4 regions of the Parvibaculum sp. MBR-TMA-1.3b-4.2 genome follow, and region 1 is predicted to be linked to each of the others. Evidence: predicted binding sites of a transcription regulator. Region 1 holds the regulator's gene; each other region holds the start of a gene.
What was found. Region 1 encodes PhoB, which activates phosphate uptake and scavenging genes when phosphate is short. Its sites were predicted from a motif close to TGTCATNNANCTGTCAT; they were not measured.
Positions count from the first base shown of each region.

Region 2: a site for PhoB is predicted at 3,561-3,577, ahead of ACSSVQ_RS14015 (UDP-2,3-diacylglucosamine diphosphatase). Genes of this name have one in related genera too.
Region 3: a site for PhoB is predicted at 1,541-1,557, ahead of ACSSVQ_RS11450 (DUF2794 domain-containing protein). Genes of this name have one in related genera too.
Region 4: a site for PhoB is predicted at 4,123-4,139, ahead of ACSSVQ_RS03250 (RNA degradosome polyphosphate kinase). Genes of this name have one in related genera too.

Region 1 covers NZ_JBRJHC010000001.1:1,600,528-1,606,540, reverse strand. The annotation lists gene pstC (phosphate ABC transporter permease subunit PstC) at 1-45, shown strand, start outside; gene pstA (phosphate ABC transporter permease PstA) at 42-1,361, shown strand; gene pstB (phosphate ABC transporter ATP-binding protein PstB) at 1,355-2,170, shown strand; gene phoU (phosphate signaling complex protein PhoU) at 2,216-2,935, shown strand; gene phoB (phosphate regulon transcriptional regulator PhoB) at 3,010-3,705, shown strand; gene ACSSVQ_RS07695 (GcrA family cell cycle regulator) at 3,824-4,348, opposite strand; gene ACSSVQ_RS07690 (ABC transporter permease) at 4,800-5,624, shown strand; gene ACSSVQ_RS07685 (acetylornithine transaminase) at 5,866-6,013, shown strand, end outside.
Region 2 covers NZ_JBRJHC010000001.1:2,938,030-2,944,042, reverse strand. The annotation lists gene ACSSVQ_RS14030 (transglycosylase SLT domain-containing protein) at 1-838, shown strand, start outside; gene ACSSVQ_RS14025 (FMN-binding glutamate synthase family protein) at 996-2,636, shown strand; gene ACSSVQ_RS14020 (diacylglycerol/lipid kinase family protein) at 2,640-3,524, opposite strand; gene ACSSVQ_RS14015 (UDP-2,3-diacylglucosamine diphosphatase) at 3,748-4,734, shown strand; gene ACSSVQ_RS14010 (glycosyltransferase family 4 protein) at 4,734-5,903, shown strand.
Region 3 covers NZ_JBRJHC010000001.1:2,379,926-2,385,938, reverse strand. The annotation lists gene ACSSVQ_RS11455 (ABC transporter ATP-binding protein) at 1-1,048, opposite strand, end outside; gene ACSSVQ_RS11450 (DUF2794 domain-containing protein) at 1,633-2,055, shown strand; gene ACSSVQ_RS11445 (Bax inhibitor-1/YccA family protein) at 2,129-2,887, opposite strand; gene ACSSVQ_RS11440 (ABC transporter permease) at 3,021-5,615, opposite strand; gene ACSSVQ_RS11435 (ABC transporter ATP-binding protein) at 5,612-6,013, opposite strand, start outside.
Region 4 covers NZ_JBRJHC010000001.1:630,241-636,253, reverse strand. The annotation lists gene purM (phosphoribosylformylglycinamidine cyclo-ligase) at 1-586, opposite strand, end outside; gene ACSSVQ_RS03265 (DUF2066 domain-containing protein) at 875-2,185, shown strand; gene ACSSVQ_RS03260 (AI-2E family transporter) at 2,229-3,392, shown strand; gene ACSSVQ_RS03255 (chromosomal replication initiator DnaA) at 3,393-4,070, shown strand; gene ACSSVQ_RS03250 (RNA degradosome polyphosphate kinase) at 4,362-6,013, shown strand, end outside.

The sequences.
Region 1 (6,013 bases):
TTCGCGCTTTACATCGTGCGCAAATATCGGGAGCAATATGAATGACCGATCAGGTGCATCGTATGGACGTTACGGCAGGGGGTCGTGTGGCTAAGGCTGAGAAGAGCAAACTGGTAAAGCGGCGTTACGCGGCGGAGCGCCGGTTCCGCCTCTACGGCATGGCGGCAATCGGGACGGCGGTATTTTTCGTCTTTCTGCTGTTCGGTTCGATCGTCAACAATGGCTGGTCTGCGTTTTTCCAGACCAAGCTCGGCCTGACCGTGCATTTCGACGAATCCGTGATCGACAAATCCGGTAAGCGCGATCGCATGACGCTGCTGACCGCCAACTACCGCAAGCTCGCCCGCGAGGCGCTGCTCGCCGAGCTTGGCGTCGATCCCGCCAACCGGCCGATGCGCCGCAAGGCGGAAGCGCTGTTGTCGCGCGGGGCGGCGATCCAGCTCCGCAACATCGTGATGGACGATCCCTCCGTCATCGGCACCACGCGGAAGGTCTGGCTTCTGGCCAGCGGCAATGCGGATGCGCTGATGAAGGGCGCCATCGACCGCGACGTGCCGGAGAGCCGGCGTCAGCTCGACAACCAGCAGGTGGCCTGGCTCGATGAGCTGAAGCAGAAAGACATACTTTCCCTGACCTTCAACACCGGTCTGTTCACCTATGGCGCCTCCTCCCAGCCGGAAACGGCGGGTATCGGGGTGGCGGCCATCGGCTCCTTCTTCATGATGCTGATCGTGGTCCTGCTGGCGGTGCCGCTCGGGGTCGCGGCCGCGCTCTATCTGGAAGAGTTCGCGCCGCAGAACCGCTGGACGGATCTGATCGAGGTGAACATCAACAACCTCGCCGCCGTCCCCTCCATCGTGTTCGGTCTTCTGGGACTTGCCGTCTTCATCAATTTCGCCGGCTTGCCGCGCTCGTCCTCCTTGGTGGGCGGTCTGGTGCTGACGCTGATGACGCTCCCGACCGTGATCATCGCCACGCGCGCGGCGATCCGCGCCGTCCCGCCCTCCATCCGTGAGGCGGCGCTGGGGATCGGTGCGTCCAAGATGCAGACCGTAACCCATCACGTCTTGCCGCTCGCATTGCCCGGTATTCTCACCGGCACGATCATCGGGCTGGTGCAGGCGCTGGGCGAAACGGCACCGCTTCTGATGATCGGCCTTGTGGCTTTCGTCGTCGATTATCCCGCTACGCCTATGGATCCCGCCACGGCGCTGCCGGTGCAGATCTATATGTGGGCGACCGCCGCCGAGCGCGGTTTCGTTGAGCGCACGGCAGGCGCGACGATCATCCTGCTGGGCTTCCTCATCCTCATGAATTCCACCGCTGTCATCATGCGCAGAAAGTTCGAACGAAAATGGTAGAAATTTCCGCACCCGTTTCGTCGGCCCCCAAGGGTGCAAATCAGGCCGACACCAGCAAGATGAGCGCGCGTGACGTTTGCGTCTACTACGGCGAGAAGCAGGCTCTTTTCGGGGTGAACCTGGAGATCCCGACCAACGAGATCATGGCGCTTATCGGCCCGTCCGGCTGCGGCAAGTCCACCTTCCTGCGGTGCCTGAACCGGATGAATGACGTCATTCCGATTGCGCGCATCACCGGCGATATCGAACTCGACGGGGAAGACATCTACGCCCCCGATCTCGACGTGGTCGAACTCAGGGCGCGTGTCGGCATGGTGTTCCAGAAGCCGAACCCCTTCCCGAAGTCGATCTTCGATAACATCGCCTATGGACCGCGTATCCATGGCTTCTCCTCCAACAACAAGGCCGACATGGAAGAGCTGGTGGCGACCAGCCTTCAGAAGGCCGGCCTCTGGGAAGAAGTGAAGGATCGCCTGGACCAGCCGGGCACGGGGCTTTCCGGCGGTCAGCAGCAGCGTCTGTGCATTGCACGCGCCATTGCCGTGAAGCCGGAAGTCATCCTGATGGACGAGCCCTGCTCGGCGCTCGATCCGATTGCGACGGCGAAAATCGAAGAGCTGATGGACGAACTCCGGTCGGACTACACGATCGTGATCGTGACGCACTCCATGCAGCAGGCGGCACGCGTGTCGCAGCGAACCGCGTTCTTCCACCTCGGTGTGCTGGTGGAAGAGGGGGATACCGACAAGATCTTCACAAATCCGGACGACGAGCGCACGCAGAACTATATCACCGGCCGTTTCGGTTAATTTCGACGCCGGTCACTCGGTGAGGGGCCAAAAGGAGGATCAGGCGTGACGACAGAACATACAGTGAAGTCCTTCCAGGAGGAGCTCGAGAAGCTCAGCACCGGGATCGCTCAGATGGGCGGGCTGACCGAAGCTCAGCTATCGGCAGCTCTTGAGGCCGTTCAGCGGCGCGATAATCAGCTGGCCGAGCGCACCGTGCGCGAAGACGTGCGGATCGACGATCTCGAAACGCAGATCGAAACTCAGGCTGTGCGTGTGATCGCGCTCCGCCAGCCCATGGCGGCCGATCTTCGCGAGGCCATTGCCTCGATCAAGATTTCGAACGATCTGGAACGCATCGGCGATCTGGCGAAGAACATCGCCAAACGCGCCATCGTGATCGGTTCCGATTTCAATATCGAGAACCGTCTCATCCAGAGCATCGGGCGCATGGGCCGGCTGGCTCAGGGGCAGCTCAAGACGGTGCTGGATTCCTATTCCAGCCGCGATGCGCAGGCTGCCATGGATGTCTGGATGCAGGACGAAGAGATCGACGAGATGTACAACTCGATCTTCCGTGAACTGCTGACCTACATGATGGAGGACCCCCGCACCATCGGCGTTTCCACCCATCTGCTCTTCATTGCCAAGAACCTGGAACGGATCGGCGACCACACGACCAATGTTGCCGAGACGGTCCGCTACCTCATCACCGGCGAACGTGTCGTGGATGACCGCCCGAAGGGCGATACGACGAGCATGACCTCGATAGAATCGGATGATTGAAGGAGGCCACAAGGGAAATGCAGATGTTGACCACGGCGGATGAGCTACGGTCTCACGCGTCCTTTGAACGAAGAATGAAACCAACCGTATTGATTGTGGAAGACGAGGAGGCTCTATCGACCCTCCTCCAGTACAATCTGGACAAGGAAGGCTACCGGATTCTCTCCGCGTCGGATGGCGAGGAAGCGGCGATGATGGTTCGGGAAACGACCCCCGATCTCGTCCTTCTCGACTGGATGCTGCCGGGACTGTCCGGTATCGAGCTTTGCCGCAGGCTTCGCGGACGGCCCGAAACCCGCAACCTGCCGATCATCATGATCACGGCGCGTGGCGAGGAATCGGACCGTATCCGCGGCCTCGACACGGGCGCCGACGATTATGTGACCAAGCCTTTTTCCATGACCGAGCTTCTGGCGCGGATCAGGGCGGTCATGCGGCGTATCCGGCCCGCGCTGACCGAGGACCTCGTGACCTTTGGCGACATCGTGATCGACCGGGCGGCCCATCGTGTGCGGCGCGGCGAGCGGGAGGTTCATCTGGGCCCCACCGAATACCGCCTGCTCGATCATCTGATCCAGCATCCCGGGCGCGTCTTCAGCCGCGAACAATTGCTCGATGCGGTCTGGGGCTCCGATGTCTATGTCGAAGCCCGCACCGTCGACGTGCACGTGGGCCGTTTGCGCAAGGCGCTCAACGACAGGGGCGAGCGCGATCCGATCCGCACCGTCCGCTCCGCGGGCTATGCGCTGGACGAGCAGTTCCGGGCCTGAACGCTTTCGAGCCCGGGTGCTTTATGCCGAAAAGAAAAAAGCCGGTGTCTCTCGACACCGGCTTTTGTTCGCGCCCCGTCCCCTGGGGCCTAGACGGGAAGGCTCCCCTCCGAAGGGGTCAGCCCGTAAGCCGTTCCGTCCGCGCACGTTCGCGATTGCGGCGGCTCTGTGCCGGCTGATAGGCCTTCCGCGCATGTTCGGGGCAATAGGGCATGCCGTCTTCGGCGCCCCGTCCGCAGAAATGGAAGCCGGCCTTGCCCGGCTCGCCGATGGGCCATTTGCAGGTCCGTTCGGTCAGCGTCAGCACCGTGGCGCGCTCCGAAAGCGGCAGGTCAGGCAGCTCGCTTGCGCTCGACGCCCGGCTTTCCTTCGGCAGATTGTCTTCGCTCCGGCTCTGAAGCTCTTCTTTCTGCTCACGCGGGGTGGCCGGCTCGGGCCGGGCCCGGACCAGCGTGCGCGGCGCCGCGGGGCGGCTCGTGCGCGCCGGACGGCTCGGTGTGGCGCGGCCGGAAAGACCGAGCCGGTGCACCTTGCCGATCACCGCATTTCGCGTCACGCCGCCAAGCTGCTTGGCAACCTGACTGGCGCTGAGGCCTTCCGACCACAGCTTTTTCAGGAGTTCTACGCGTTCCTCAGTCCACATCTCGGTTCCTTCCCCCTTATTGGCCCGGAAGACCCTGCGATCCGGCAGGACCCGGCCTCGGCCCGGCCAATGCCCGCAAATTACGCCCGTCAGGCACACCAGATTTCGTATGTGTTCATGAAAAATATACTAGATGGGGGTAGTTGTTAGCAAGGAGACATGCGCCTTCGATTCGGCTTATCCACAGAAAAGGGTGGGGGCGCCGCGTTTCTCTCCCTATATATGCCCCTTGCGCCGCCAGAATGGCCCGGTCCGGGACGGATATCCCCTTAAAGGGCGGGTTTATGCCGTTGCTGCCCATCCGCGACGGTCCTTTGGCGAGGGCCTGTGACAATTTTTCGGGGCGCGATTGTCACGGGGGCGGCGGTCCCCTATTGCTTGCCCGTAAATCAAGCGTGTGCCGGGCGCCTGTCGCCGGCGGCACCGACAAAACGTCAAGGGAGCCTTGCCCATGAGTGTTTCGACAGATCGCAAGTCAATGCAGCCCATGGTCGGTGCGCGTCGTTTCGGCTCGGTGAACTGGCTCGGCGTGTGGACGCTCTACATGAAGGAAGTGCGCCGCTTCATGAAGGTCATCACCCAGACGGTGGCGGCGCCCGTGGTGACCACGCTTCTTTACCTTGCGATCTTCGCGCTCGCCATCGGCAAGTTCCGGCCGGATGTGCATGGCGTGCCCTTTATCGAGTTTCTGGCGCCGGGTCTCATCATCATGACGATGATCCAGAACTCCTTCGCCAATACCTCCTCCTCGATCCTGATCTCGAAAGTGCAGGGCAATATCGTCGATATTCTCATGCCGCCCCTTTCGCCGGGCGAGCTGAATGTGGGGATTGCGACGGCGGGCGTCACGCGCGGCGTGGTCTGCGGCCTGGCGACGGCGCTGGGCATGTGGCCCTTCATCCATCTGGAGATCGATCATCTCTGGGCCGTGGTCTTCTTTGCCGTGGGGGCTTCGCTCATGCTGTCGCTGCTCGGCATGATGGGCGGTATCTGGTCGGAGAAGTTCGATCATCTTCAGGCCGTGACCAACTTCCTGATCCTGCCGGCGACCTTCCTCTCGGGCACCTTCTATTCGGTGACGCAGCTTCCGGATTTCGCCTACCACATCACCCAGTACAACCCGATCTTCTATCTGATTGACGGCTTCCGCTATGGTATGACGGGCCATGCCGACGGCTCCATCGAGATCGGCGTGGCGGTCGTGCTGGCGGTCAATGCGATCCTCTGGGCGGTTTGCCACATGATGCTGAAGCGCGGCTACCGGCTGAAGGCCTGACCGGCCGGTCGGAGGGGGCGGAAGACACGCTAACCGCCCGCATGACTTCACTTTTTTGCGTTGGGAGAGGCCGTCTGCGATTGACAGCGAGGCGGCCTCTCCCTAATACTTCGAGGCTTCTCGCAACGCCGCCGGATTTGGGCGGCTTTTTCTATTGGGGCCTGTCTATGGAAAATGACAGGCGCAGCCGGACGGTCTATCGACACAAGCGGCCGGTGCGATCCCCCGCAGGAGCGCAGTCGTGATCACGCCAGTTCTGCCGACCTATGCACGGGCCGACCTCGAATTCGAGAAGGGCGAGGGCTCATATCTCCTCACCGCCTCGGGTGAGCGATATCTCGACTTCGGCGCCGGGATCGCCGTCAACGTGCTCGGTCATGCAAACCCCG
Region 2 (6,013 bases), 1.3 Mb from region 1:
TGCCGGGCCGGACAGCTCATTGACGCTGGGCCTGCGCGGCGTCGACGCGCCGATTTCCACCAGCGCCATCAGCGATCCATGGAATATCTGCGAACGCGAGGCCATCCGCCGGGAACTGGCCGACGGCCTGCCCCGTGCGATCGTTGCCGCCGTCGCCATGGCGGAATCCGGCCGCTACAACCGCGCGGCCCGTACCCGCCGCGCCTGGCCCTGGACGATCAACGCGCAGGGCCGGCCCTATTATTTCGACACCAAGGCCGAAGCCGTCCGCTTTACGCGGAACCTGCTGAAAAACGGGATCCGCTCCATCGATGTGGGCTGCATGCAGGTGAACCTGCGCTATCACCCCAACGCCTTCGAAAATCTGCAGGCCGCCTTCGACCCGGCCACCAATGTGGCCTATGCGGCGGATTTCCTGCTTCGCCTGCATCGCAGGCTGGGCACATGGCCCGACGCCGTTTCGCATTATCACTCCGGTGAGCCCAGCCGCCACCGCCCCTATTTCCGCCGGGTGATCGGCATCTGGAAAAAGGAGCGCGCGCGCCTTGCCGATGCGCTCTACACCTCGTCGACCCATGATGTCGCCACCGTCCAGAAGGCCGCGGCACCTGCCGTCACAGCCACGACGACGGCGGAGGATACCCACCCCGCCCCGGCGGTGCTGGATATCGACGACCGGGTCGAACTCTCTGCACCCGCATCGACGGTCCTGCGGCTCTCACTGCCCGTGGGCCTCTTTGCGAATGACAGGATGGCCGAAGCGCAGCCGCCCGCCATCCTGGGCCATGAGGCCAAGGAAATTCCTACACGGCTCGCAGACGCAGGCACGCTTCAATAATCGGTTCAGTATCCGCCTTCTCCGTCGCGGCCGTGACGAAACGGTGATCCGGGCATGATCTGGTCGGATCCGGATGATGCGGTGCGCATGGGCGCGCGCCGCCGGCACGAACGGCCGCCATCCCCGATTGCGGGGGGCGTGGAGGGGGAAACGGATTATGCAGGCTCTGGGAAACATCCTGGGCGATCTCGCGAGCGGCTTTCTGTCGCTCGCCGATAGCGACAATTTCATCTGGAAGACGGTCGATCTTCTTTCCGCGCTTTTCGTCGTCGCGGTCGGTCTCGCCTTTCTGGCCGTCATCGTGGTCTATGTCGTCGACCGCACACAGACGACCCACGCCATCCGCCGCAACTATCCGGTGATCGGCCGCCTGCGCTACGTCTTCGAGGCGCTGGGGGAATATTTCCGGCAGTATTTCTTTGCCATGGACCGCGAGGAACTGCCCTTCAACCGGGCGCAGAGGAGCTGGGTCTACCGTGCCGCAAAGGGCGTCGACACCACCGTCGCCTTCGGCTCAAGCCGCGACATAAGACCCGCCGGCACCATCAACTTCGTCAACACACCCTTCCCCACGCTCGACCAGAACGCCGCCGACACCGCCTTTGCCGAAGTCGGCCCCTTCTGCCGCCATCCCTACCGCACCGCCTCCATCTTCAACATTTCCGGCATGAGCTTCGGCGCCATCTCCAAACCCGCCATCCGCGCGCTCTCCCGGGGCGCAAAAAAGGCGGGTATCTGGATGAATACCGGCGAAGGCGGCCTGTCGCCCTACCATCTGGAGGGCGGGGCCGACATCGTCTTCCAGATCGGCACCGCCAAATATGGCTGCCGCAATGAGGCCGGGGCGATCAGCGATACCCGGCTCGCGGAAATCGCCGCGCACGATCAGGTGAAGATGTTCGAGATCAAACTCAGCCAGGGCGCCAAGCCCGGCAAGGGCGGCATGCTGCCCAAGGAGAAGATCTCCCGCGAAGTCTCGGCCATTCGCGGCATTCCCCAGGGCGAGGATTCGATCAGCCCCAACCGCCACCCGGAAATCTCCACCATCGGCGACCTGCTGGACATGGTGGAACATGTGCGCGAGGTGACCGGCAAGCCGACCGGCTTCAAGATGGTGATCGGCGCCTATGGTTGGCTGGACGAGTTCTGCGAGGAAATCCAGCGGCGCGGCGTGGAGCGCGCACCCGACTTCATCACCGTGGACAGCGCCGATGGCGGCACGGGCGCGGCGCCCATGCCGCTGATCGACTATGTGGGCCTGCCCATCTGGGAAAGCCTGCCCATGCTTTGCGACATCCTCGCCCGCCACGGCCTGAAGAAACGCATCCGCGTCATTGCCAGCGGCAAGCTCATCAACCCCGCGGAAGTCGCCTGGGCGCTTTGCGTCGGCGCTGATTTCGTCACCTCTGCGCGCGGCTTCATGTTCGCACTGGGATGCATCCAGTCCCTTCAGTGCAACAAGAACACCTGCCCCACCGGCATCGCGACCCACAAGAAGAAGCTGCAACGGGGCCTCGACGTGACCGACAAATCGGAACGCGTCCGCCGCTATGCCGAGCGCGTATCGCATGAGGTCTGCATGATCGCGCATAGCTGCGGCTGCGACGAACCGCGCAAGCTCACCCGCGAGCAGGCCCGCATCATGGGCCCGAGTGGTGTGTCCGTATCGCTGGCGGAATATTACGAGCGCTGGTCGGCGCCCCACTCGATCCATGCGCTGAACGGGATCGACCGCCCGAAATTCGAGCATGCCGGCTTGCAGGGCGCGGGCATCTCCACAGGGACCGCCGCCGACTGATCCTCAGCGCGACGGCACGACCATCCGGAGGAAATGAACGCCCATCGAAATGGTCTGGGGAAGCGCGCCCCGCGCATCGCCGTCCACCTCCACCGCCAGCCCTTCCGGCGAGAGGGCCTCGATCCGCCGCGGATGCATGATCTCGACATCCTTGAGCCGGTGCACCCGGCCAAGCCCCAGCGCAGCGAAATAGCGGGCAAAGGCCATTCGGCTGCCGGATTTGAAGAGCGTCAGCGTGAGCCCGGGATCTTCGATATGCGCATCGGGCGCCAGCACGAAGGGCCCGGCGAAATGACGCGCATTGCTGACTACCGCCCAGGCGCAGCGCTTTTCCTGCCCGTCCACGCGCAACACGATTTCGCGGGCCGGCCCGGCAAACCAGAGCTTCAGCCCCGACCAGACGAAAGCAGCCTTGCCGAAGACACGCTTCATCCGCGCATCGATGTCATGCACGACTTCGCCGTCGAAGCCGATCCCGACCATGAGAAGGAAAATGCGGTCATCCACGAGCCCGGTGCCGATAAGCTGCGCGGGACCGGAAAGAAGCATGTCCGCGATGTCCCCCTCGCGCATCCTGAGGCCCAGTTCGATGGCAAGGACGTTTGCCGTGCCCAGCGGAATGATACCGAGCGGCGTACTTTGTCCGAGCAGGCCCCGCGCGACTTCATTGATCGTGCCGTCGCCACCCGCGGCCACGATCACATCTGCGATACCGTGGCGCGACGCGGCCGCCGCCAGTTCCGTCGCATGGCCCGGCCCTTTGGTTTCGTCCAGCGTGATCTCGACGCCCGCCTGGTTAAGGCGTTTGATGACACGTTCCAGAAGGTCCCTTTTGCGGGCGCCCGCCATCGGGTTGAAGATAATATGAGCCGAACGGCGTAGCGCCAAACCGGACCTCCCCAAACGAAACCGAAGTCGTAAAAACGTCACATACTCGTCATCTAACCGTATCCGCGTACACGGATTATCCGGCCAACCGGATCCGGCGAATCGCTTATATCGCGTAACGACCCGATAAGCGAGCGGATTGATCCGTAGGCGAACCAAGGCCAGAAACCGAAACGAGGCCGACAGTCCGCCGAAGTCGCGCAACTGTGAGACAGATGGTTACATGACCCTGCTGGACACGGCTTTCAACAGCCTCGGCACTTTGGCCACCCGCACGTCGAACGAACCGCTCCCTGTCGCCAATGCCCGCACTGGCACGGAAGAAAGCGCGCCCGCCGCGGCGCCACGGTCCGGACGTTCCCGTTCCCGCCGCAACAATCTCGACGAAAGGCTGACCGGTCCGCGCCCGAAGAACCCCACGCGCCACCGCACGCTCTTCATTTCCGACACCCATCTCGGCACACCGGGCTGCAAGGCGGACCTCCTGCTCGACTTCCTGCGCCACAACGAAGCCGAGACCGTTTACCTCGTCGGCGACATCATCGACGGATGGCGCCTGAAACGCTCCTGGTACTGGTCGGCGGGCCACAACGCCGTCGTTCAGGAAATCCTGCGCATGGCCCGCAAGGGCGCCAATGTCGTCTATGTTCCCGGCAATCATGATGAGGCCTTGCGCGACTATGCAGGCGTCAATCTCGGCGGCGTCGATGTAACCGGCGAAGCCATTCACGAGACCGCCGACGGCCGCCAGTTCCTCGTCCTTCATGGCGACCAGTTCGACAGCGTCGTGCGCTATGCCAAATGGCTCGCCCATCTCGGGGACTATGCCTACAACATCGCGCTGCAACTCAACAATTGGCTGCATGAAGTCCGCCGCGTCTTCGGCATGCCCTACTGGTCGCTCTCTTCCTATCTGAAGAACAAGGTCAAGAACGCCGTCGAATACATCTCGAACTACGAGGAAGCGGTGGCCCGCTCCGCGCGCGAACGCGGTGTCGACGGCGTGATCTGCGGCCATATCCACCACGCCGAAATCCGCGAGATGGACGGCGTTCTCTACTGCAATGACGGCGACTGGGTGGAAAGCTGCACCGCGCTCGCAGAGGACGATGAAGGCCAGCTCCGGCTCATCACTTGGACACATTTTTCCTGGGAACGCGACGAAGCCGACGGCGAAAACGGCACGCGTCCGGTCCTGACGGCGGCTTGATGGCTTCAGTCAACACGCTCACGCAGCGCCCCAGGAGAATGCGCCGCGCGCGCAAACTTCTGAACCGGCTTCGCGGGCGCCCCCTGCCCCGAGACGTCGGGCGCTTCTCCGAGAAACTGAAAGTCGTCATCGTCAGCGACGCCGCCCCTCCGCAGGTGAACGGCGTCGTGCGCACGCTTCAGCAATTGCGCGAAAGCCTGACCGATATGGGCCACGACGTGGTGATGATCACGCCCAATGACTTCATCACCATCCCGATGCCGACCTATCCCGAAATCCGGCTGGCAGTGTTTCCCTGGCGCAAGGTGGCTCGTCTCATCAAGGAGGCGAACCCCAATGCGATCCACATCGCGACCGAAGGGCCGCTGGGCCTTGCGGCCCGCAGCTTCTGCGTCAATCGGGGCATCCCCTTTTCGACCTCTTTTCACACCCGCTTTGCCGAATATCTGACCGCGCGCACCGGCGTGCCGCTTTCATGGGGCTATCGCTTCCTGCGCTGGTTCCACCGACCGGCCACCGCCCTCATGGTTGCGACCCCCTCGCTTCAGCGCGAACTGGAAGAGCGCGGCTTCGGCACGCCTGTCATCTGGTCGCGCGGCGTCGATCTCGACCGCTATCAGGTGAGACCCGATCTCCATGGCGAGCACTATCTGGGGATCGAGCGGCCAGTCTGGCTCAATGTCGGCCGCGTCGCGGTGGAAAAGAATATCGAGGCCTTCCTCGCCCTCGATCTGCCCGGCACGAAAATGGTCGTGGGCGACGGGCCGCTGCTCGAAACGCTGAAACGCCGCCATCCGGAAGCAACCTTCACCGGCGCGCTTTTCGGCGACGACCTCGCCGAGGCCTATGCGGCGGCGGATTGTTTCGTCTTCCCCAGCCGCACGGACACATTCGGCCTGGTGCTGATCGAGGCGCTGGCCTCTGGCACGCCGGTCGCCGCCTATCCGGTGCAAGGCCCGGCCGACGTGATCGGCGCCGCCCCTGTCGGCTGTCTCGACCAGGATCTTGCCGTGGCCTGCCGCGCCGCGCTCGGCACCCCGCGCGAACGTTGTCGCGACTATGCGCTCGGCTTCTCCTGGGAGGCCTGCGCCCGCCAGTTCATCACCAATCTGGCGCTGGAAGAGGCGATCGCGGAAGACTGCGACGCCACTTCCGAGGGAACCGCCTGAAGACCTGCACCGTCTCCCCTTTACGCGAAACCCGGCCTGAGACGCACCCTCTGGAATGCGCTCTTTGGGACACACTGTTTCACCTGCGACACTTTCGCAATTAGTCTCGC
Region 3 (6,013 bases), 780 kb from region 1:
TCCTTCCGTCCGGACGGCCCGAAGGGCTGCCCTTGAGGCCGCCCGCTTCCACGGGCTCGGTGTCATTGCGCGTGAGATGGCGGAACACTTCGTCGAGACGGCCCGGCTCGCCATGCAGCGCCCGCACCGGCCAGTTGCGCGCGCGCGCCAGCGTGGCCACGGCGTCGATCAGGGTCGTATCGCTTTCCATGCCCTGCTGTCCTACTTCGTCGCGCGGGAAAAGCGTGAAGGTCGCATCGTCGCCGCGCAGCGCTTCCTCGCGCTTCGCCGCGCCCTGCACACCGTCAAGCGCCTCGCGCACCTCGCCGGCAATGGCACTCGGCACGGTCAGCGACACCGCATTGTGATAGCGTGAGCGCGCCGTCAGTTCCGCGGGCGTCCCGTCGGCGACGATCTCTCCGCGATCGATGATGAGCGCGCGCGAGCAGATCGCATCCACCTCTTCGAGGATATGAGTGGAGATGATGATCGCCTTTTCCGGCGCCATCCGCGCAATGAGCTTGCGCACCTCGAATTTCTGGTTGGGATCGAGACCGTCGGTCGGCTCGTCCATGATGAGGACCGGCGGATTATGCAGGATGGCCTGGGCAAGCCCCACCCGGCGGCGAAAGCCCTTGGACAGGGTATCGATGGGCTGCTCGAGTACCGCTTCGAGTTCGGTCGCAGCCACCGCCTCCTCGATGGCGCGCTCCGCATCCCGCCCGAACAGGCGTCGGATACGCGCGATGAAGCGCAGGAAGCCGAGCGGCGTCATGTCGCCATAGGCGGGCGCGCCTTCCGGCAGGTAGCCGAGCGCCCGCTGTGCATTGAGCGTGTCGTTGACGACGTCATGCCCGCAAATGCTCGCGGTCCCGGAACTGGGCGTGAGAAAGCCCGTCACCATTTTCATGGTGGTGGATTTGCCCGCCCCGTTGGGACCGAGAAACCCGAGCACCTCGCCGCGACGCACCTCGAAGCCGATATGGTCCACCGCGGTGAACGGACCGAAACGCTTGGTCAGCGCCTCGATCGAGACCATGACATCCCCCGCCCCTGCTTTGCCCTGCATGTCCGAAATTCTGCTGCTCCCTGATCAGGCGGACCCTTTGCGCGGCCCGTCTTTGCCCGCGCCTCCCAACGCAAACGAATGATGGGTGTAAGGCAGGTATCCCGGCGCATCAAGTGAAGAAAAGGTCATTCCACTCTTACACTTAACGTTGCGCCGCGCGGTGCAACGGCGGCGGGGCGCCCAAAGAAAAGCCGTCCAGGCGGGGGGCGTCCTGGACGGCAGTTATCTCTCTGATTTTTGCCTGCGGCCCAAAGGCCGTCAGGCGTGTTGCCCTTCCGGGGTAGGGAGGCCCGGCCCCCATTAAATCCCGGTGGGGCTGGGGGGCTGATGAAACCGGAACTTCAGGAGCCGGGCCATGTAGGCAACGATGACAAGATGCCCCCCCAGTGTGGCCGCTCAAGGGCTGAAAAAAGGCAATATTGTGTTGCTCTCATTTCGCGGATTTTCCGCCGGCTTCTGCCATTTTTCATGACAATTTTTTCATGGTCCTACATGACGAAACCATGACCAAGACTGGCCTGTCATGGCTTTCGCCAGCTACACTGCCTGATACTGAATTCGGTCCAGAGGAGTGGTCGCGCCCCATGACAGACACCGGCAGCGTTATCGACGGTCGCCAGCCCATCGCCCTGTCCGAGGACTCACAACCGCGGCTTACCCTTGTCAGTTCATCCAACGCACCGAAACCGGCGAAACACCGCGAGCCGGATGTCTTCTTCACCCGGGCGGAACTGGACGCCATACTGTCCGTCTATGGGCGGAAAGTGGCCGAGGGCGAATGGCGCGACTACGCCATGGGCGGCTTTCGCGAAACCGCGGTCTTCTCCATCTTCCGCCGCACGAGCGAGATGCCGCTCTATCGCATCGAGAAACGGCCCAAGCTCGCCCGCCGTCAGGGCGCCTGGGCGGTGCTCGGCGCCGATGGCCAGATCCTGAAACGCGGCCACGACCTGAAGCAGGTCTTGAAGGTCTTCGAGAAGCGCTCGCTCAAGGTCGTGGACTACTAAGCAACCTCTCCGCCCGAACGAAAAAAGCCCCGGTGTCTCCACCGGGGCTTTCCGTTTCGTCTGCCGGTCCGCGTCAGCTGCGCTGGTTACCCATGAACTGCAGCAGGAACATGAACAGGTTGATGAAGTCGAGATAGAGCGACAACGCGCCCATGATCGCCTTCTTGCCCGCCACGACGGCACTGTCGCCGGCAAAGTACATTTCCTTGATCCGCTGCGTATCCCAAGCGGTGAGGCCTGCGAAGATCAGCACGCCAATCGCCGAAATCGCGAACTGCAGCGCGGAACTTTGCAGGAAGATGTTCACCACCATCGCGATGACGAGGCCGATAAGCCCCATGAACAGGAACGACCCGATGGGCGAGAGGTCGCGCTTCGTGGTGTAGCCGTAGAGGCTCAGGCTGCCGAAGGCCGCCGCGGTCACGAAGAAGGTCGTCGTGATGCTTTCGCCGGTGAATCGCAGGAAAATGCTGGAGAGCGAAAGCCCCATCACCCCTGCGAAGGCCCAGAACAGGATCTGCGACGTCCCGAGGCTCAGCTTGTTGATGCCGAAGCTCAGCACCAGCACGAAGGCCAGCGGAGACAGCATGATGACCCAGGCCAGCGGGCTCTGATAAATCACCTGACCGAAGGAAGTCAGCATCAGCCCCTGCGCGGTTTCCTGAACCGCGGCCTGGAACGTGAAATAGGCAATGAAGCCGGTCAGCGCGAGGCCGCCAGCCATGTAGTTGTAGACCCGCAGCATGTAACTGCGCAGGCCTTCATCAATTCCGGCGCGTGCGCTGGCGCCGTACTGCGTCTGCTGAAGCCGGTCTTGATCATAGTTCGACATAAAAATCACCCTCCTGAGTGGTTGGTGAGTATATTGGCTGACACTTATCGAAATTCAAGGAAAACCGGACATTTCCGGACGTTTCTGAACCGGATTTCATTCAGGGTTTACAGGCTGTTACTCCAGCGGAGCCCTAATCCGCCCTGAGGACCGGCGCGGCAGGCGCCGAAAGCGTTCGCCAGGTGCCGAAAAGACCCATCAGCATGGTGGCAAGCGCGGCCAGCACAACCGTCAGCGCCAGCGTACCGGGCAGGAAGTGCCAGGGCAGATCCATCACCCGCACGACGACGATCCAGGCGGCAAGCGACCCGGCAAGGGTTGCGATCAGCGCCGTGACGAGCCCCAGCACCGCATATTCCCGCAGGAAGATGCCGAGCACCCGCGCCCTCGTCGCGCCCAGCACCTTGAGCAGGACCGCGTCGCGCACCCGCGCGCGATAGCCCGCCGCCATGGCGCCCGCCAGCACCAGCACGCCCGAGGCGAGCGTCACCATGCCGGTTGCCCGCACGGCGAGCCCGAAATCGTCCAGAAGGCCGTTCACCGCCTGAAGCGCCTCCTTCACCCGGATCGAGGTGATATTGGGAAAGGCCCGGGTCACATCGGCTTCCAGCCTGCGCTCCCCTTCTTCACCCACAATGCTGTTATCCATGGTGACGGTCGCAAGATCGGTATGCGGCGCGGAAGAGAGCAGGCCGGGCGAAAACACCAGCACGAAATTGATGCCCATGCTGGTCCAGTCGATTTGCCGCGTATTGGCGATGGTCGCCGTCATTTCGCGGCCCAGCACATTGACGGTGATCTTGTCGCCCGGACCGACGCCGAAGCCCTGCGCCAGATCTTCCGCAAAGGAAACCTGAAGCGGCCCTTGGTAATCGGGCGCCCACCACTTGCCCCGCACCAGTGTCGAATTATCGGGCATGGTGGCCGAATAGGTGATGCCGCGATCGCCCCTGAGCGCCCATTGCGCCTCGGGGGCGACTTTCACCTCGTCGGACGGTACACCGTTCACCGCCGCGATGCGCCCGCGCAGCATGGGCACTTCCTGAAACCCCGTGACGCCTTCATGCGCGGTCACGAGATCGCGCAGCGCCGCCGTCTGGTCCGGCTGGATATCGACAAAGAAGAAGGACGGCGCGCGGGACGGCAGATTGCCCGTGATCTCGCCTGACAGATTGCCGTTGATGAGCGACACGGTGACGAGCAGCGTGAGCCCGAGCCCCAGCGACAGCACGATGGAGGGCGTCGGCGCTCCGGGCCGGTGCAGATTGGCGATGGCGAGACGAAGCTCGGGCCGCCTTACGCGCGGACTTTTTTCGGCAAGTTTCATGATGCCGCGCGCGGCAAGCCACAAGATCGCAAACACGAAACCGGCACCGATGACGAACCACATCGCAAAGAAACGGTCTTCCGCGAGCCCCACCGCCAGCACGGCGAGCACACCCAGCGCAAGCACCACCGCGAGAATGTAGCGACGCGGCGGGAAACGCCGCATCGGGGCGATGATGTCACGGAAAAGCCCTGTCGCAGGCACGTCACGCGCGCGCGCCAGCGGCCAGATGGCAAAGGCCAGCGCCGTCAGCACGCCATAGGCGGCAGCCAGTGCGAGGGGACCCGGATAGACACGAAGATCGGCGGGCACGGGGATCATGTTCCCGGCAACCGCATCGACGATGAAAGGCGCCACGGCGCCCACCGCGAGCCCCAATACGATGCCGACCATGGCCAGCGCCATGACCTGCAGAAGATAGATCCGGAAGATGAGCGAACCCGGCGCCCCGAGACATTTGAAGGTCGCAATAACGCTCCGCTTGCCGTCGAGATAGGACTTCACCGCATTGGCAACGCCCACGCCGCCGACCAGCAGCGCCGTCAGCCCGACAAGCGACAGGAACAGCGCCACACGCTCCACGAAACGGCGCACACCCGGCGAGCTGTCGGTGCGGTCCTGCACCCGCCAGCCCGCATCGGGGAAGCGTTCCCGCAAGCCGTCGATCCAGCTTTTGAGCGCAACATCGCCCTGCGCGCTTTCCGGCAGGCGAATGCGGTAATGCCAGCTGACGAGACTGCCCGGCTGCACCAGCCCCGTCGCGGACAACGCCGTTTGCGAAATCATCGCACGCGGCCCCAGCTCGAAGCCGCCCGCCACCCGGTCCGGCTCATGATCGATCGCGGCGCGAATGCGAAACGTCTCGTCGCCGATGACGAGGGTGTCGCCCACCTTCAGCTTCAGCCTGTCGAGCAGATTGGGCTCCACCGCCACGCCGAACAGGCCATCGCGTTTTTCCAGCGCGGATGAAAGAGGCTGCGCCGGCGCGAGCTTCATCACGCCATAGAGCGGATAGATCCCGTCCACGGCTTTCAGCTCGACAAGGCTCTGCCGTTGTTCATCCGGCGCCCCACCCCCGTTTCGCGCCATGGCGCGCATCTCCGCGCTGACGGAAACCCGGTTTCCCTCGGTGAGATAGGCAAGCTCCTCCGGTGTCGCCTGCCGGTGGATGAGACGGATATCGACATCGCCGCCGAGAATTTCCTGACCCCGCTCCGAAAGCCCCCTCGTCAGTGCCGTCGAAACGGACCCGACCGCCGCGATCGCAGCGACGCCCAGCGCGAGACAGGCGATCAGCACACGAAACCCGCGCATGCCGCCGCGCAGCTCGCGGCGGGCATAGACCCAGGCGAGCTTCCAGCCCTGCGCCGCCCGACCCTGCGCCGGATCGGCGCCGTTCATGCGGGCACCCCGGCTTCGATGGCGGAAATACGTCCGTCCTGAAGACGAATGACGCGGTCGCAGCGCGCGGCCAACGCCTCGTCATGCGTGATGAGCACAAGCGTCGTGCCCTTCTGCGCATGCAGATCGAACATGAGCTCGATAATCTCCGAGCCGGTGGACTGGTCGAGATTGCCCGTCGGTTCGTCGGCAAGAAGGACTTCCGGATCGCCGGCCACGGCGCGCGCCAGCGCCACACGCTGCTGCTCGCCACCGGAAAGCTGGCCCGGATAATGGCTGAGGCGATGGGAGAGCCCGACACGGGCAAGTTCCGCCTCCGCGCGCTCGAACGCATCGGCGCGTCCGGCGAATTCGAGCGGGATGGCGACGTTTTCCAGAGCCGTCATGGTGGGAACGAG
Region 4 (6,013 bases), 970 kb from region 1:
CGGAAGAGGCAAGGCCCAGCAGCACGTCGCCCGGCTTGAGGTCGGAGCGCGGCAGCACGCCGTCACGCTCGACCGCGCCGACGGCAAAGCCCGCAAGGTCGTAATCGCCCTTGGAATACATGCCCGGCATTTCCGCCGTCTCGCCGCCGATCAGCGCGCAATGCGCCTGGCGGCACCCTTCCGCGATACCGGCGACGACCGAGCGCGCCACATCCACGTCCAGATGGCCGGTTGCGTAATAGTCGAGAAAGAAAAGCGGCTCGGCACCCTGCACGACGAGATCGTTCACGCACATGGCGACAAGGTCGATGCCGACCGTCTCATGCTCGTCCGCCTCGATGGCGACGCGCAGCTTGGTGCCCACCCCGTCATTGGCGGCGACCAGCAGCGGGTCCTTGAAGCCGCAGGCGGCAAGATCGAACAGGCCACCGAAGCCGCCAAGCTCCGCATCCGCGCCCGCCCGGCGCGTCGAGGCGGCCAGCGGCTTGATCTGATGCACCAGCTCGTTGCCGGCGTCGATATCGACACCGGCCTTGGCATAGCTGTAGCGGTTGCTGCGGTCCGGATTTTCAGGATTGGAGGCCATGTCGCGCCGTCTTCAGGGAGGGGGAATCGAAGGGCATAAACCACCCGAAATTGAGCCCGTGCGCAAGGGGCTGTGGCAGAAGGGCCCAGGAAGCCGGAAAGAAGCCGGCCGGAAGAACGAGAATGCGTGGATAAGCGCGGATTGCGGCGGCTTTTTGGTCTGGCCGCCTTCGCGTGAGCGGGCGCGATGGTATAGTGTCGCCGGAATTAAGGCTCCCGCCATCGAGGCAGGGGCGCAGTCGAGCGTTCCCCGGACAGAATTGCCGGAACAGAATTGAAGGGCCAGTTCATGAAGGCGATTTACCGGCTCCTGCCCATCGCAGGGCTTTTCCTCGCATCGCAGATCGTAATCGGCACTCTTCCGGCCAGCGCGGGCGACCTGTTTACGGTGAAGAATGTGCATGTGGACGTGACCGCCGACAGCGCCGCGACGGCGCGCGGGCTCGCGCAGGCGCAAGGCCAGCGCGATGCGCTGACGCAGCTCATGCACCGCCTGACCCTGCCGGAAGACTGGAGCAAGCTGCCCCCGGTGGACGACCAGATGGCTCAGAACGCCGTGTCCGGCTTTCAGGTCGCCAGTGAAAAGGCGAGTTCCACCCGCTATATCGCCAATCTGATCGTGAGCTTCCAGCGTGGGGCCGTGCGCGGCATCCTAAGCCGCTCCGGCGTGCCATTTGCCGAGACGCAGGCCCGCCCGGCGCTTCTCCTGCCGGTGCTGGAAAAGGACGGGACCCGTATTCTCTGGGAAGACGACAATCCCTGGCGCAAGGCCTGGAACAAGGTCGACCTGTCGGGCGCCATGAAGCCGCTTATCGTGCCCCTGGGCGATATCGACGAAATGAACCTCGTCCCCGTCGACAAGGCGGTCTCGGGCGACGCAGAGGCGTTGACGGCGCTTGCCGAACGCTATGGCGCGTCCGACACGGTGGTGGCGCTGGCCAAGGCCAGCCCGCGCGACGGCAAGACCGTGCTCGACGTGACCGCCACCCATTATGGCGGCCCGGCGCCGCAGGAAACCATCCAGCGCTCTTTCGAGGGCGATACGCTGGAAGACGCCGCCGCGCAGGCCGCGCAGGGCATGCTCACCTCGCTCGGGATTCAGTGGAAACGCCAGATCATCGTCCGCGATACCCGCATAAGGGAGCTGAACGCGACGGCCCGCTTCGACAATCTGGGCGAGTGGCAGAAGATCCGCCACGGGCTTGGCAGCACCCCGCTGATCACCGGCATGGATGTGATGGGCATTACGGGCGGGGCAGCCGAACTGCGCCTCTCCTTCAAGGGGGAGCCGGAACGGCTGGCGCTTTCCCTCGCACAGCAGGGCCTCGCGCTTTCCTCGGACGGGGTGGCCAGCGCCGGACCGGGACCGGATGCAGGGATGGACGGGGCCGGCATGACGCCGGTTGCCGAGGCGGGCGACCGGGGACCCGAAGCCCGTGTGCCCGAGGAGGGCGGTTTTCTGACGCCTGAGGAACAGCAGACGACGCGCCGCACGCCGATGGACGCGATGCCCGCGCCTGGCGCCGGTACAGTGCCGGGCGCGACGTCGCAGGGGGCAATCGAAAGCGGTCGGCACTGGGTTCTGAAAGTGCAGCCGTGACGGGCATCGCCGATCTGCAAATGGACCGGCCGGGGAGAGGGCAATGAGCATTCAGCGGCAATTGATCGTCTGGGCCATCGTGGCGTTCGTCTTCGTGCTCATGCTCTGGCTGCTCGAAAGCATCCTCCTGCCCTTCGTGGCGGGCATGGCGATCGCCTATTTCCTCGATCCGATGGCCGACAAGCTGGAGGAATGGGGGCTGTCGCGCCTCTGGGCGACCGCGGTGATCACGATCTTTTTCATCATCGTCATGGTTGTGCTGGCCATTCTGGTGCTGCCCCCGGTCGTGCAGCAGGCGGTCTCGCTGGCTGAATCGCTGCCCAAGCTCTTCGAGGAAGCGCGGCAGGGCCTGCTGCATCTGACATCGGCCCGGCTTGAAGCGATCTTCGGCGAGCGCGCCGCGGACATTCAGGACGCGATCAAGAGTTCTCTGGGCGACAGCTTCGGCTGGCTTCTGAACATCGTTGCCTCGGTCGGGTCGCAGGGGCTTCAGATCGCAGGCGTCATCGCCCTGGTGGTGGTAACGCCCGTCGTCGCCTTCTATCTGCTGCTCGACTGGGACCGGATGGTGGAGCGGATCGATCAACTTCTGCCGCGCGATCATGCGCCGACGATCCGCGCGCTGGCCCGCGAGATCGACACGGTGCTGGAAGGCTATGTGCGCGGACAGGTGCTGGTCTGCATCATTCTCGGCAGCTATTACGCCATTGCGCTGTCGGCTGCCGGACTGCGCTTCGGGCTCATTGTCGGCATCGTATCGGGCATCATCAGTTTCATCCCCTATCTGGGATCGCTGACAGGCTTCGTCATCTCGCTCATTCTGGCGCTTCTGCAGTTCTGGCCCGACTACACCCAGGTCATCATCATCATGGCGATCTATCAGCTGGGGCAGATCGTGGAAGGCAATTTCCTCCAGCCCAAGCTGGTGGGCGACAGGGTGCAGCTTCATCCCGTCTGGGTGATGTTCGCCTTGTTCGCCTTTGGCGCGCTGTTCGGCTTCGTCGGCGCGTTGCTGGCCGTGCCCGTCGCCGCGGCGATCGGCGTCATCGCGCGGTATTCGGTGGCGCGCTATCAGACGAGCCCGCTCTATCTCGGCGACCGCGCCTATTCATCGGGCGCGGGAGATGTGGAGGCGAAGGCCCAGCATGCGGAGGGACGGCCCGTTCCGCCCGGCGTGGCACCCACCAAGGAAACACCGGAAGGCTGAATGGCCCGGCAACTTGTACTGGCATTGCCGCACCGCCCGGCGCTGGGGCGGGAGGATTTTCTGGTCGCAGCGTCGAACGAGACGGCGGTCGCGATGATCGACGCCTGGCCGGACTGGTCGGCGCCGTGGCTGGTGCTGTCGGGACCCGCTGGAAGCGGCAAAACGCATCTCGCCGAAGTCTGGCGCATGAGAAGCGATGCGCGGCACGTCGCGCCCGCCGACTTGCCCGATGCCGACATAGCCGCCCTGGCAGCGGGCGGTCCGCTGGTGCTGGAGGGGATCGACGCGCTGTCGGAAAAGGGCGAGCGCGCGCTTTTTCATCTGGTGAACCTGACGCGGGAAGAGGGCGGGTTTTTGCTGATGACCTCGCGCATCGCCCCGGCGCAGCAAAAGTTCACCTTGCCCGATCTCGCCTCGCGCCTTCGCGCCGCGCCGCATGCCGAACTGGGAAGCCCCGATGACGAGCTGCTGGCGGGCGTGCTGGCAAAGCTCTTCGACGACCGCCAGCTCAATGTGCCCGAGACGCTGATCCCCTTTCTGCTGCCGCGCATGGAACGCTCGGTGGCGGCCGCCCGTGCGCTGGTGGAAGCGCTGGACGAAGCGTCTCTGGCGGGAAAACGGCCTTTGGGGCCTCGACTCGCCGCCGAGATACTGGAGCGCGGCCCATCGCAGGATTGATCCCCAAGCCGTTGATGGTTCAAGTGAAATCGGCTTTTCCAGGTCATATCTTGGTCATATAGTTTTCGTAATCTCCAATCCGTTTCATGACTTGATTTGATAGCCTGACGGGCCGAACAGAAAGACGCGACCGAAATGAGCACCGGTAAAGCCAAGCAAAATGCCTCCGCCAGAGAGAGGGCTCAGCCGGAGAACGGTCGGGACGCCTCGTCCCGTTCGGACGCGCCGCTTTCGGACGTGGCGAAGCCCACAACGCCGGCGGCGCCGGACATTCCGGTCACGGCGATCGACATGACGCGGCCCGAGCGGTTCATCAACCGGGAGCTGTCCTGGCTGGCCTTCAACCGGCGCGTCCTCGAAGAATCGGAAAACCCCAACCATCCGCTTCTGGAGCGCCTGCGCTTCCTGTCCATCTCGGCCTCCAACCTGGACGAGTTCTACATGGTCCGCGTGGCGGGCCTGCGCGGCCAGGTGCGCGCCGGCGTGGAGACCATGAGCCCGGACGGCCTGACGGTGGCCCAGCAGCTCGATCGCGTGAACGCCATGGCGAACGAGTTGATGAACGATCAGCAGAACCGCTTGGGTGAATTGCTGAAGGAATTGCGCCAGGCGGGTATCTGCCTGCTGGAGCCGGGAGAAGTCACGGAAGAGGAATTCTCCTGGATCGAGACGCGCTTTCTCGAACAGGTGTTTCCGGTGCTGACGCCGCTGGCCATCGACCCGGCGCATCCTTTCCCCTTCATCCCCAATCTCGGTTTCGCGCTGGGGCTTCAACTGAAGCGCATCAGCGACGGCAAGATGATGGATGCGCTGCTGCCCGTGCCCCATCAGGTGGAACGCTTTATGCGCCTGCCGAGTAATATGGGCGGCAAGGGCACGGAAGGCACGATCCGTTTCATCAGCCTTGAAAACATGATCGGCCTGTTTCTCGACCGGCTGTTCCCCGGCTATCAGGTGGCCGGGCGCGGCGCCTTCCGCCTGCTGCGTGACAGCGATATCGAAATCGAGGAAGAAGCCGAAGACCTGGTGCGCTATTTCGAAAGCGCGCTGAAGCGCCGCCGCCGGGGCAGCGTGATCCGGCTGAAGATCGAAGCGGCCACGCCCGAGGGCTTACGCAATTTCGTCGTGGACGAACTCGACGTCAGCGAAAAGGAACTGGTTCAGGTCGACGGCATTCTGGGTCTCGCCCAGGTGAGCCAGCTTATCGTGGACGATCGTCCGGACCTGAAATTCCCGCCCTATAATGCGCGCTTCCCCGAGCGCATCCGCGATCATGGCGGCGACTGCCTCGCCGCGATCCGCGCCAAGGACATTCTGGTCCACCATCCTTACGAATCTTTCGACGTGGTGGTGCAGTTCCTGCGTCAGGCCGCGGCTGACCCGGATGTCGTCGCGATCAAGCAGACGCTTTACCGCACCTCCAAGGACAGTCCCATCGTGGAGGCGCTGATCGAGGCGGCGGAGGCCGGTAAATCCGTGACGGCGCTGGTGGAGCTGAAAGCGCGTTTCGACGAAGCCGCCAATATCGGCTGGGCGCGCGATCTGGAACGCGCCGGCGTGCAGGTGGTGTTCGGCTTCATCGAACTCAAGACCCACGCGAAAGTGTCGCTGGTGGTCCGCCGCGAGAGCGGTGTGCTGCGCTCCTATGTGCATTTCGGCACCGGCAATTATCACCCGATCACGGCGAAGATTTACACCGACTGCTCCATGTTCACCTGCGATCCGCGCCTGGCGCATGACGCAGCCCAGCTCTTCAACTTCATTACGGGCTATGCCGAACCGAAGGATATGGAGCTGCTCTCCGTTTCGCCGCTAAACCTGCGCAAGCGCCTGCTTTCCGATATCCAGACCGAGATCGACAATGCAAGAGCAGGGCGTCCCGCCGCGATCTGGGCGAAGATGAACTCCCTGGTGGATACGGCGCTCGTCGATGCGCTCTACAA